DNA from 2 places in the Streptomyces venetus genome. Region 1 is predicted to be linked to the other one. Evidence: riboswitches for the same ligand, from Rfam matches in the RefSeq annotation. Region 1 holds a riboswitch; the other holds the start of a gene.
The links. Region 1 has a riboswitch for ZMP and ZTP ahead of ABEA82_RS33835 (bifunctional 5,10-methylenetetrahydrofolate dehydrogenase/5,10-methenyltetrahydrofolate cyclohydrolase). Riboswitches for the same ligand answer to the same signal wherever they lie in the genome.

Region 1 (5,402 bases):
CGAGGTAAGCCGCGCGAGGCGGGATCAGCCTCTCCTGGCCTGCCACACCGGCACTTTGCCAACAACCAGCGACAGAAGCTTTTTGGGCTGGTCGGTGGTGCGTGTGGGGACGCGGGGTGTCCGTGTCGGCGACGGGGACCGGTAAGAGGCTGGCATCGATCCGGGTGGCGGACGAGCTCGGCGTGCGGCTGGTGCTGTTTGTGGTGTCCCGGGCCCACCCGTGCGAACGACCCGTGCACCCCGTCGCGGTGACCGCTACTCCCGTCAAGGCCGCCATACGCAGTGAACGTTCCCGCCGCCTCCATCCGCCGAACGCGCTCTCGACTTGCTGGCGACCTTATCCCTGACGATCAGCCACTGCCTGCCGCAGCATCCCAGATCAGAAACACGCACTCATGCCGCGAGCAGTGTGTCCCGTACTCGGTCGATACCGTCGCCGCGGCGGTCAGCGCTCGGGGCACATCCGTCCTCATTCCAGCGCCCCGAGGGCGACGTCCGCCCCGCACTCGGCACTGGTTAAGACGCAGTGCCGGCTAGAGGAGCCCGTGCCCGAGGGCAGGGCCCCGTGGGTGTGTCAGGCCTGCGCCTGGGGGAAGGGGCAGCATCTGTCGACGTCAGGATTCGGCGGCGGACACGTGGCGAGCCAGCTCGCTGGCCAGGCGTCGCATGACCGTGCGGTTGGCGTGCCGCATCGTGTTCCGCACGAGGGGGGCCAGCAGCCGGTCGGCGAGAGGGGCGTGCACCCACGTGTACGTGAACGAGATGTGAGTCCCACCGGTTCGCAGCGGTTCGATGGCGTAGGTGCCGTGAGCCAGTCGCCGACCGGCCGCGCTGACGTTGTGTTCGACGATGCGCCGCGGCGCCTCGGCCTCGATGACCTTGATAGTGACATCGGTCTTCGTGCCGCCCAGCGCAGCGGTGACCGTGGCGCACGATCCGATGCCCCGGGCGGGGCCGCTGTAGCGCCAGTTGGTCAGGTAGTGGTCGGTGAACCGCTCGTGGTGGGCCATGACATCGAGGAAGCCGTAGACCTGCTCGGGAGTCTGAGGCACGTCGATCGACACGGTGACAGGCTTCATGTACCACACGGTACATGCGGCATGTACCGATTGGTACAGTCGTGACGTGGTGACCACGGACGACTCGCATCCCAAGGGCGAGGCTGAGCAAGGCGCGCTTGGGGATCGGCGCGCACAACTGGTGGACGCGGCTGTCGACCACGTCGCGGCACACGGCATCGCGGACCTGAGCCTGCGCGGGCTGGGCGCCGCGATCGGTGTCAGTCACCGCATGCTGATCCACTACTTCGGCTCCAAGGAACAGTTGCTCGTCGAGATCGTCCGGACGTCGGAGCGGCGCCAGCGCGATGTGCTGTCCCGGCTGCGCCTGGAGCCCGGTCTCTCGCCCGCCGATGTCGCGCGGCTGCTGTGGCGGCAACTGACGGACCCTCGGCTGGCCGGTCAGGAACGGCTTTTCTTCGAAATCTGCGGGCACGCGCTGCGCGGCCGTCCCGAGGCCGTCCCGGTCCTCGAAGGCCTTGTGACGGACTGGCTGGAGCCGCTCGTAGCTGCTGAGGTCGGTGCGGGGGCGGAGCCTGACGCGGCCCGGAAGCGGGCCAGGCTGGGACTTGCCACCGTCCGCGGTCTGCTGCTCGACCTGCTCGCTACCGGTGACCGCGCCGGCGTCGACGCGGCGATGGAGGAGTTCCTCCGGCTCTACTACGGCTCGGAGTGACGAGTCACCGATCAGGCAAAGCGGCTGGGCCAGACGTCCCTCGACCTGCTTCGCAGCGTCGATGCCGTGTGTGGCTGCGTCAGGAGTGTTCACGTGATCTGGCGTCATTGCGGAGGGGCGGCCCTTCGCGCGTCGCTTCCACCCGAGGGCGCTGATCGGTGTGTGCATGCTGCGTCTACTACAGTGCAGCGTGGGCCGTGACTGGCGCTGAGGTGGAGCACCACCGGGGAGCGGTCTGACGTGACGTCGATGCCGTGCGCCTGGGCGAGTGGTCAGCAACGCCTGGAGGGCAACGATGTCTCCGATTCAGACGGCCCGGATCATGGACGGCACCAGCCTTGCCAAACGCATCGTCGACGAGGCCGCTGCCAAGGCGGCGGAGATCTCACGGCGCACGGGGACCCGTCCCTGTCTGGCGACGGTGCTGGTAGGAGAGGATCCCGCGTCGGCCACGTACGTCCGCATGAAACGAGCGCGGTGCGCGAAGGCGGGCATTAAGTCCCGGCATATCGGTCTGCCCGCCACCACCACGACCGCCGAACTGATCGACACCCTCGCGGGCCTGTCCAGCGATTCGGAAGTGCACGGCATCCTGCTCCAGCACCCCTGCGGCCCGCACATCGACGAGCGAGCGGCGTTCGAGGCCATCGCTCCGGAGAAGGACGTCGACGGGGTCACGATGCATTCCTTCGCCGCGATGAGCTTCGCGCTGCCGGGCTTCGTGTCCTGCACTCCGGGCGGGATCATGCGGTTGCTGGAAGCGTACGACGTCGAACTCGCAGGCAAGCACGCCGTCGTGGTGGGTCGCAGCGCGATTCTCGGCAAACCGGCGGGGATGCTCCTGCTCGCCGAGGACGCAACGGTGACGTACTGCCACTCCCGGACGACCGACCTGTCGGCGGTCGTCCGGGAAGCGGACGTCGTGGTAGCAGCCGTGGGGCAGCCCCGGCTGATCCGCGGTGAGGACATCAAGCCTGGCGCGGTCGTGATCGACGCCGGCTACAACCCGGGAAACGTCGGCGACGTGGACTACGACACCGCCCTCACCCGAGCTGGTCTGATCACACCGGTTCCCGGTGGCGTCGGGCCGATGACCATTGCCGTCCTGCTCACGCAGACCGTGCAGGCCGCGGCGAACCAGCTCGGAATGCAGCACCAGTGATGGCCTCGCGAGCAGCTCACTGACTTCTGATGGCGCCGTTGAAGGTGAGCCGGTCGACGATGGCGGCGCAGAGACGGGGGCCGCCCAGCCATCTCCCGATCGGATTCGGCGGCCCCTTCGGCATCACCGCCTGCGACGTCCAGACGTTCCCCTTCGAGGCCGGCGACCTGCTGTTCCCCTACACCGACGGCGTCACCGAAGCCCGCAACAGCGAAGGACTCTTCTCCCCCCCTCACCGAACAAGCGCCCAAGTGGACCAAGGACGATCCCGACGAACTACTGCACCATCTCCAGGGCGACCTGCTGGCCCATGTTGTCGTACTGCCAGATCGGCTTGTCGAGCCCTGCGATCGGCAAGGTGACGTAGTCACCGGCGAACACCGCAGCGCCGAAAGGCACGCCATATGCAGGGGAGGGCCTGGGCAGTGATCCGGCCACGATGCCGTAAGCCGCGCCCGCCACTGATCCGTAGGCTCAATGAGCGATGGTGCTCGTGAGCCAGGCGGCATCGTCAGGAAGCCGACGCTGGGTGAAGCCCTCGATCACCCACTTCGCCGCACTGGCGGTCCTGCTCATGCCCGAGGGGCACAAACACCTTGCAACAAGGCGCAGTCCGGCCCGCCCCCCGCGAGAACTAACTTGGTGCCATCACGGCCACCTGATCCGCCGGACAGCGCCTACCCTAGGGCGCCACGGCAGCCGCGGCCCGTTTGATGAGGTCGGCCACTGCATCCGGTTGTGACACGTACACGGAATGGCTGGCCGCGGCCTCGACGGTGGTCGAGCCGGCTCGGCCGGCCATGGTGCGCTGGGCGGGTGGGGGGATCATCTTGTCCTCGGTGGTGAGCATGTACCAGCTCGGTTTGGTGCGCCAGGCGGCCTGAGTGACCTGCTGGCCGAGGGCGTCCACCCCCCAGGGGACCTGCGAGTCGGCCATGAACGCGGCTGGATCGGCGGGCAGGTCGCCGGCGAACGCTGTGTGGAAGCTGTCCCGGTCGAGGAACAGCAAGCCGTCCTTGGGCGGCAGGATCGGCGGTCCGGGCACGTCGGTGGGGAAACCGGAGATGAGCGTGTTGACCGACTCGCCCGCGTCCGGCACGAAGCCCGCGATGTAGACCAGTGCCGCCACGTTCGGGTTGGTGCCTGCTTCGGTGATGACTGCGCCGCCGTAGGAGTGACCGACCAGCACGACCGGGCTGTCCTGAGCGTCGACGATCAACCGCGTTGCGGCGGTGTCTCCCTGCAGCGACAGGGTCGGGTTCTGCACCACGCGGACGCGGTAGCCGTCGCGGGTGAGCAGGTCGTAGACCGGCCGCCAGCCGGACCCGTCCACGAAACCGCCGTGTACCAGAACGATCGCGGGCCTGTCAGCCATGGAACGGTGTCCTTTCGGCGAAGCCGGAGGTGTCGACTCACCAAGCAAATCCCGGCGGGGCAACCACCGCACGCCGAGCCCCGCCAGGGGCAGCCGAAAGATGGACTTCGCCCACGCCTGCCCCGACATCACAGTGGCCCGCCGCCCGGCCCGCCGCGACACCGCCGAAGCCGTCGTCGGCGCCGTCACCCGCTCCCGGCAGTTTCATCCAGTCGGATATGGCTGGCACATTCCCGGGAGACACTTCAGGACGACCCACGCGAGGCTCCGGACGCTGACTCTCGCCGACGACCTGACCATCACTCGCATGGGATACGGCGCTATGCAGCTGGCCGGACCCGGAGTCTTCGGGCCGCCCAAGGACCGTCGCCGCGACGGCCAGGGCGGCGTCATCACCTCGCTCGACCCCACCGATCTCCAGGCCCAGGAACATCGCCGCCGCCGAACTGACCCTGCCCGCCAACTCGATCGCGGAACTCGCTGCCATCGGCCAGTGACCCCGTCCGATCAGGGCTTGGTCGGGCGCTGGCCGGCACTCCTGGTCCGGCTGGCTCGTGCGAGCACAGTCGCTGGCCTCCATAGGGACCACGAGATGTAGGTGCTGCCGGGGTACGGAGAAGTGGGATTCGGTCTTTGAATCCGATCACGATGGCGACGAGGCCGACAGTGATCGTGAGGGCACCCGCGGGCTCGTGGGCTGGCCCTCGACCGCGCCGGCGACCGTCTCGCCGAGCGCGATGATGATGATGGCGAACAGGCCGAAGCGCTCGATGAGCGCGGACGTGATGGTGAGGCCGGGGGAGGGCGCCATCCCGCGGCGCGGTCGCTTGACAGCAAAGTCAAACAGTCGCTTGAGTTCCACTTGTGAGGGTGGACAAGACGGATCTCCGTCGTGAAGCGGGTCAGCGGACCCGGAACGCCTTGCTGCTGGCCACGCTGGAGCGGTTGGCGCAGCGTGGCCAGGAGGGCGTGACGCTGCGGGAGATCACGCAGAGTGCAGGGGCGAATGTCGCCGCGGTGAGCTATCACTTCGGGTCGTTGAAGGGACTGTGTGACGCGGCCATCGAGCACGCGCTGGAGCGGTACCTGGACGCGCAGATCCAGGCCCTCGACGCACTGGCGGGGACTGCC
Region 2 (5,402 bases), on a different contig from region 1:
GGGCGCCGCGCTCGGTCTTCGAGCGGCTGGATCTGGCACGGCTGCTCGGCGACGGCGCCGTGGCGGGCGGGCCCGGCGGGAGCACCGCCGAAGGTGACCTGTCCGGTCCGGTGACTGCCGCGGGTGACCTGTCCGGTCCGGCGCGGGGTGACGTCCGGTGGGCGGTCGTGGGGCTGGTGGCGGGGCTCGCGGCCGGCGTCGGCGGCACGCTGCTGACACGCCGCGTGGCGGCCCGGCGGGAAGCCGGACCGCCACGGGAGGGGCCGCGTCAGGTGCTGATCGACCTGGACGAATGACGAGCCGTGGGCATCAGCCCAGGTCGATCTCCGGGTACAGCGGGAAACCGGCCACGAGGTCGGTCGCGCGGTGCGAGATCTCGTCGGCGATCTTCGCGTCGAGGACGTGGGACGCCTTGGAGGGGGCGCCCGACTTGGTCGTGCCCGCCTCCGCCGCGGTGAGGACACGGTCGATCAGACCGGCCACCTCGTCCATCTCCGCCGTGCCGAGACCACGGGTGGTCAGGGCCGGGGTGCCGATGCGGATGCCGGAGGTGTACCAGGCGCCGTTCGGGTCGGCGGGGATCGCGTTGCGGTTGGTGACGATGCCCGAGTCGAGCAGGGCGGCCTCGGCCTGGCGGCCGGTGAGGCCGTAGGAGGAGGCGACGTCGATCAGGTTCAGGTGGTTGTCCGTGCCGCCCGTCACCAGCGTCGCGCCGCGGCGCATCAGGCCCTCGGCGAGAGCGCGGGAGTTGTCGACGATGCGCTGGGCGTAGTCGCGGAAGGACTCCTGGCGGGCCTCCGCGAGGGCGACCGCCTTGGCGGCCATGACGTGCGGCAGCGGACCGCCGAGGACCATCGGGCAGCCCCGGTCGACCTGATCCTTCAGCGAGTCGTCGCACAGGACCATGCCGCCGCGGGGGCCGCGCAGCGACTTGTGGGTGGTCGTCGTCACGATCTGGGCGTGCGGGACCGGGTCGAAGTCGCCGGTGAGCACCTTGCCCGCGACCAGGCCGGCGAAGTGGGCCATGTCGACCATGAGCGTCGCGCCGACCTCGTCGGCGATCTCGCGCATGATCCGGAAGTTCACCAGGCGGGGGTAGGCCGAGTAGCCCGCGACGATGATCAGGGGCTTGAACTCGCGGGCCTGGGCGCGCAGGGCCTCGTAGTCGATGAGGCCGGTGGCCGGGTCCGTGCCGTAGGAGCGCTGGTCGAACATCTTGCCGGAGATGTTCGGGCGGAAGCCGTGGGTGAGGTGGCCGCCGGCGTCCAGGGACATGCCGAGCATCCGCTGGTTGCCGAAGGCCTGGCGCAGCTCGGCCCAGTCGGCCTCGGTCAGGTCGTTGATCTGGCGGACGCCGGTCTTCTCCAGGAAGGGCACCTCGACACGGGCGCCGAGGACGGCCCAGAAGGCGACGAGGTTGGCGTCGATGCCGGAGTGCGGCTGGACGTAGGCGTGACGGGCGCCGAAGAGCTCCTTGGCGTGCTCGGCGGCGAGGGACTCGACGGTGTCGACGTTGCGGCAGCCGGCGTAGAAGCGGCGGCCGATGGTGCCCTCGGCGTACTTGTCGCTGAACCAGTTGCCCATCGTCAGGAGCGTGGCCGGGGAGGCGTAGTTCTCGGAGGCGATCAGCTTGAGCATCTCGCGCTGGTCGGCGACCTCCTGGCCGATGGCGTCCGCTACACGGGGTTCGACGGCGCGGATGACGTCGAGGGCGGCGCGGTAGGCGGTGGAAGCGGTGGAGAGGGGCTCGGCTGACATGGATGGGACCTCCGGACGTTGTGTTCAGCGTTCACGGTACGGCCCAGGCGCACGGCTCTGTCTGCTCGGGCCGCTCCCCGATGGTTGGTCCCATCCCAGCGCGCCAGTCACGGCCCGGTGGTCAGCCTACCGGGTGGGGTGGGCGGGGAGCGTCTGCCGGGTTGCTCGTCGGTGCCGGGTGCGGGTGCATTGTGGTTGATCGCGCAGTTCCCCGCGCCCCTCAAGGGCGAGACCCCCGCACCCTGTCTAGAGGATCACGTGGGGCAGGAAGCGGGCGTACTCGTCCGTGATCAAGCCTGAGGACTCCCGGATGCCCAGGCCCGCCGACTCGTTCTCCACCACCCAGGCGCCCAGGACGACCCGGTTGCCGTCGAAGTCGGGGAGGGGGGCGAGCTGCTGGTAGCAGCAGGGTTCGTCGCGCAGGGCGGGGGCCGTGCCGGGCTCGTGGATCGTGACGCCCGCGCCCTCGCGGCCGAGGAGGGGCTTGGCGACCCAGCCCGTGGCGGGCAGGTCTCGGGGGCCGTCCAGGTACGCGGGGAGGAGGTTCGGGTGGCCGGGATACAGCTCCCAGAGGATCGCCAGGAGGGCCTTGTTGCTGAGGAGCATCTTCCAGGCCGGTTCTATCCACAGGGTGGAGCCCGTGCCGCCGCCGTTGTCGAGGGTGTCGAGGACGTGGTCCGCGAAACGGTCGGTGGTGAGCCACTCCCACGGGTAGAGCTTGAAGATGCTGCGGATGAAGCGGAGGCGGTTGTCGACGAAGCGGCCGGAGAGGCGGTCCCAGCCGATCTCCTCCATGGCGATCCAGTCGGTCGCCAGGCCCGCCTGCTCGGCCGTCTCCTTGAGGTAGGCGACCGTCATCATGTCCTCACCGAGCTCGTCGGCGGAGGAGTACGCGAAGTACAGGGGGCTGCCGGGCGGGAGGAGGGCGGCCTGTTTCCGCCAGGCGGCCAGGAGGCGCTCGTGGAGGGAGTTCCACTGGTCGGCGCCGGGGAAGCGGTCCTCCATCCAGAACCACTGGGGGGACGCCGCCTCCACCAGTGAGGTGGGGGTGTCGGCGTTGTACTCCAGGAGCTTGGCCGGGCCGGTGCCGTCGTAGCGGAGGTCGAAGCGGCCGTAGACGGAGGGGAGTTCGGCGCGGCGGCGCCAGGCCTCGGCGACCGCCCGGGCCACCCGGGGATCGGTGATGCCGAGGTCCGCGAAACGGTCCTCGGCGACGATGTGTTCGGCCGCCGCCAGGCACATGCGGTGGAGTTCCTCGACCACCTCCTCCAGTGCCTCGACCTCCGGGAGGGTGAAGACGTAGTAGGCGCTCTCGTCCCAGTAGGGGCGCAGGGAGTCGTCGGGGTAGCGGGTGAGGGGGTAGATCAGGCCCTGTTCCTCGACGGTCGGCTGCCAGTCGGGGCGGGGTTCGATGGTGCGGCGTTCCATCTGCGTGCGTCCCGGTCAGCCGCCGCCGCTGCCGGAGCCCGAGCAGCCGAAGCCGCCCCGGTCGACGGCCTCGCTGCGGCTGAAGGTGCCGTTGTCGGCGTAGCCGCTGCTGACGTCGGCGTCGTAGTACCAGTCGGCGTCCGTGCCCTTGGTCTTGCCGGTCTTCTTGCGGCCCTTGCCCGAGGAGGAGCTGCCCGACGCGCAGTTCTTGTCGGCGACGATCTTGTAGCCGTTGATGTAGTCGTAGCTGTCCCGGTCGACACAGCGGCGGTCCGGGTCGGAGCCGCAGGCGGACAGGGCCGCCGCGAGGACCCCCATGCCGCCCAGCACCACCGTGCTCGAGCGCAGTCGTCGCCGTGTTTCCGCCATGTCCGTGTCTCCCCGTCGTGTCCCCGTCATGTACTGCCGAGCGGTCAGCCTAGAGAGCGGTGTGAGCGGTCGCGCACGGCCCCCCGCCCGGGATCCCCTCCCCTGCCGTCGTTTTGTGATTTTTGGAATGGTGTGCGCCCTTGGTGCCAGTGCCGGTGCCGGTGCCGATCGGCGGTGCGGCTCATCGACGGGCTGGCGCCCGCCTCGTTCCTGTTGCCGACCTCGCCCTCCAGCGCGGGTCGGTGACCACCCCAGCCCCGGGGGCGGTGCCGCCGCAGTGATCGGAAGGGCTTTCCCATCTGCCGAAAGTCTCCAATCATCTGGACAGTCCGCGAGCAGCCGGAAAATTGTTTGTTGAATCTTGAACGCGCAGGGAGCGCTTTCCGTAAGGGACGGCGTGGCCAGTAATCCCGTCACGGTCACCGTGGCCTATCGCGTGCTGCCGGGCCGTGCGGCCGACTTCCACTCCTGGGGGTGGGCCATGCTGGGCGCGACCGCGCGGCAGCCGGGGTTCCTGGGGGGTGGGGTACTTGTCGACGGAGAGGCGGAGTGGCATGTCGTCTATCGCTTCGCCAGCGAGGGTTCGGCTCTGGCCTGGGAGCAATCGCCCTCCCGGGCACAGTGGGACGCCCGGCTGGAGGGCGTCGCCCGGGAGGCGGAGCGCAGGAGGGTGCCGGGCGCCCGGGCCTGGTTCGACGCGCAGACGCTGACTCCCAAGCCGCCGGCTCCGCCGTCGAAATGGAAACTGTGGTTCGTGAATATGAGCGCGGTATTTCCGCCGGTGCTCCTGTTCAATCTGACGGTGCTTCCCTATCTCGGTGACCTCAACGCCCTGATTCGCACGCTCCTGTTGTGTCTGTGTGTGACAGCCCTTGTCACCTGGATTCTCATGCCTCGGCTCCAGCGTTTCTTCCGGAAATGGCTGTACCCGTCGCTCCAGGCGCTGCGCGGGCGGCACAAACGCCGGGCCACCTAGGCCCGCGAACGAACAGAGGGAGGTGGGCGGGTGAAGACCCTGCTCATCGACAATTACGACTCGTACACGTACAACCTGTTCCAGTTGATCGCCGAAGTGAACGGCGAGGAGCCGGTGGTGGTCCGCAACGACACCCCCGCCGGTGAACTGCCGGACCTCCGGGGCTTCGACAACCTCGTGGTGTCCCCCGGCCCCGGGCACCCGGCCGACGCCCGTGACTTCGGCATCGGGACCAGGCTGCTCGCGTCGTCCCCGCTGCCCGTGCTCGGCGTGTGTCTCGGCCATCAGGGCATCGCGCTCGGGGAGCGTGGGATGGTGGAGCCCGCTCCGGAGCCGCGCCACGGGCATCTGTCCACGATCCGGCACGACGGACAGGACCTGTTCCACGGCCTGCCGCAGCACTTCACCGCCGTCCGCTACCACTCGCTGTCCGTGCGCGAGCCGCTGCCGGAGACGCTTCAGGCCACGGCCTGGGCGGAGGACGGTGTCCTGATGGGACTGCGGCACCGCAGCCGGCCGTTGTGGGGCGTGCAGTTCCATCCGGAGTCCGTCCTCAGCGAGTACGGCCACCGCATGCTCGTGAACTTCCGGAACATGACGGCCGAGCGGGCCGGCAAGCTGCGGACGAAGAACACGGCGGTGCCCTCGCACGAGGCGCCCGCCCGGCGGCGGACGGTCGTCCCGGAGTGCGACGCGGGGGTCCGGCGGCCGGCGGGACGAACGGCGGACGTTCCCCAGTCCCGGGCCACGGCCGCGGCCGTCTTCCAGGTGACCACCCTCTCCCAGGCCGCCGCAGGCGCGCCCGGCGGGGCCGTCGCGACCAACGGGACCGCAGCGCCCGGCGGGGCCGTCGCACCCAACAGGACCGTAG

Region 2: linked by a shared signal. The riboswitch ahead of ABEA82_RS07740 (glycine hydroxymethyltransferase) and the one ahead of ABEA82_RS33835 (bifunctional 5,10-methylenetetrahydrofolate dehydrogenase/5,10-methenyltetrahydrofolate cyclohydrolase) in region 1 are both predicted to bind ZMP and ZTP.

The regions. Positions count from the first base shown of each region.
Region 1 covers NZ_BAABET010000013.1:54,278-59,679, reverse strand. The annotation lists gene ABEA82_RS33845 (SRPBCC family protein) at 615-1,079, opposite strand; gene ABEA82_RS33840 (TetR/AcrR family transcriptional regulator) at 1,126-1,734, shown strand; ZMP/ZTP riboswitch at 1,922-2,007, shown strand; gene ABEA82_RS33835 (bifunctional 5,10-methylenetetrahydrofolate dehydrogenase/5,10-methenyltetrahydrofolate cyclohydrolase) at 2,030-2,896, shown strand; partial or broken gene ABEA82_RS38770 (serine/threonine-protein phosphatase) at 2,926-3,078, shown strand; gene ABEA82_RS33830 (hypothetical protein) at 3,173-3,295, opposite strand; gene ABEA82_RS33825 (alpha/beta fold hydrolase) at 3,579-4,271, opposite strand; gene ABEA82_RS33820 (hypothetical protein) at 4,915-5,133, opposite strand; gene ABEA82_RS33815 (TetR/AcrR family transcriptional regulator) at 5,142-5,402, shown strand, end outside.
Region 2 covers NZ_BAABET010000002.1:619,136-624,537, forward strand. The annotation lists gene ABEA82_RS07735 (hypothetical protein) at 1-296, shown strand, start outside; gene ABEA82_RS07740 (glycine hydroxymethyltransferase) at 310-1,758, opposite strand; ZMP/ZTP riboswitch at 1,793-1,879, opposite strand; gene ABEA82_RS07745 (glutathionylspermidine synthase family protein) at 2,005-3,186, opposite strand; gene ABEA82_RS07750 (hypothetical protein) at 3,202-3,555, opposite strand; gene ABEA82_RS07755 (antibiotic biosynthesis monooxygenase) at 3,953-4,531, shown strand; gene pabB (aminodeoxychorismate synthase component I) at 4,562-5,402, shown strand, end outside.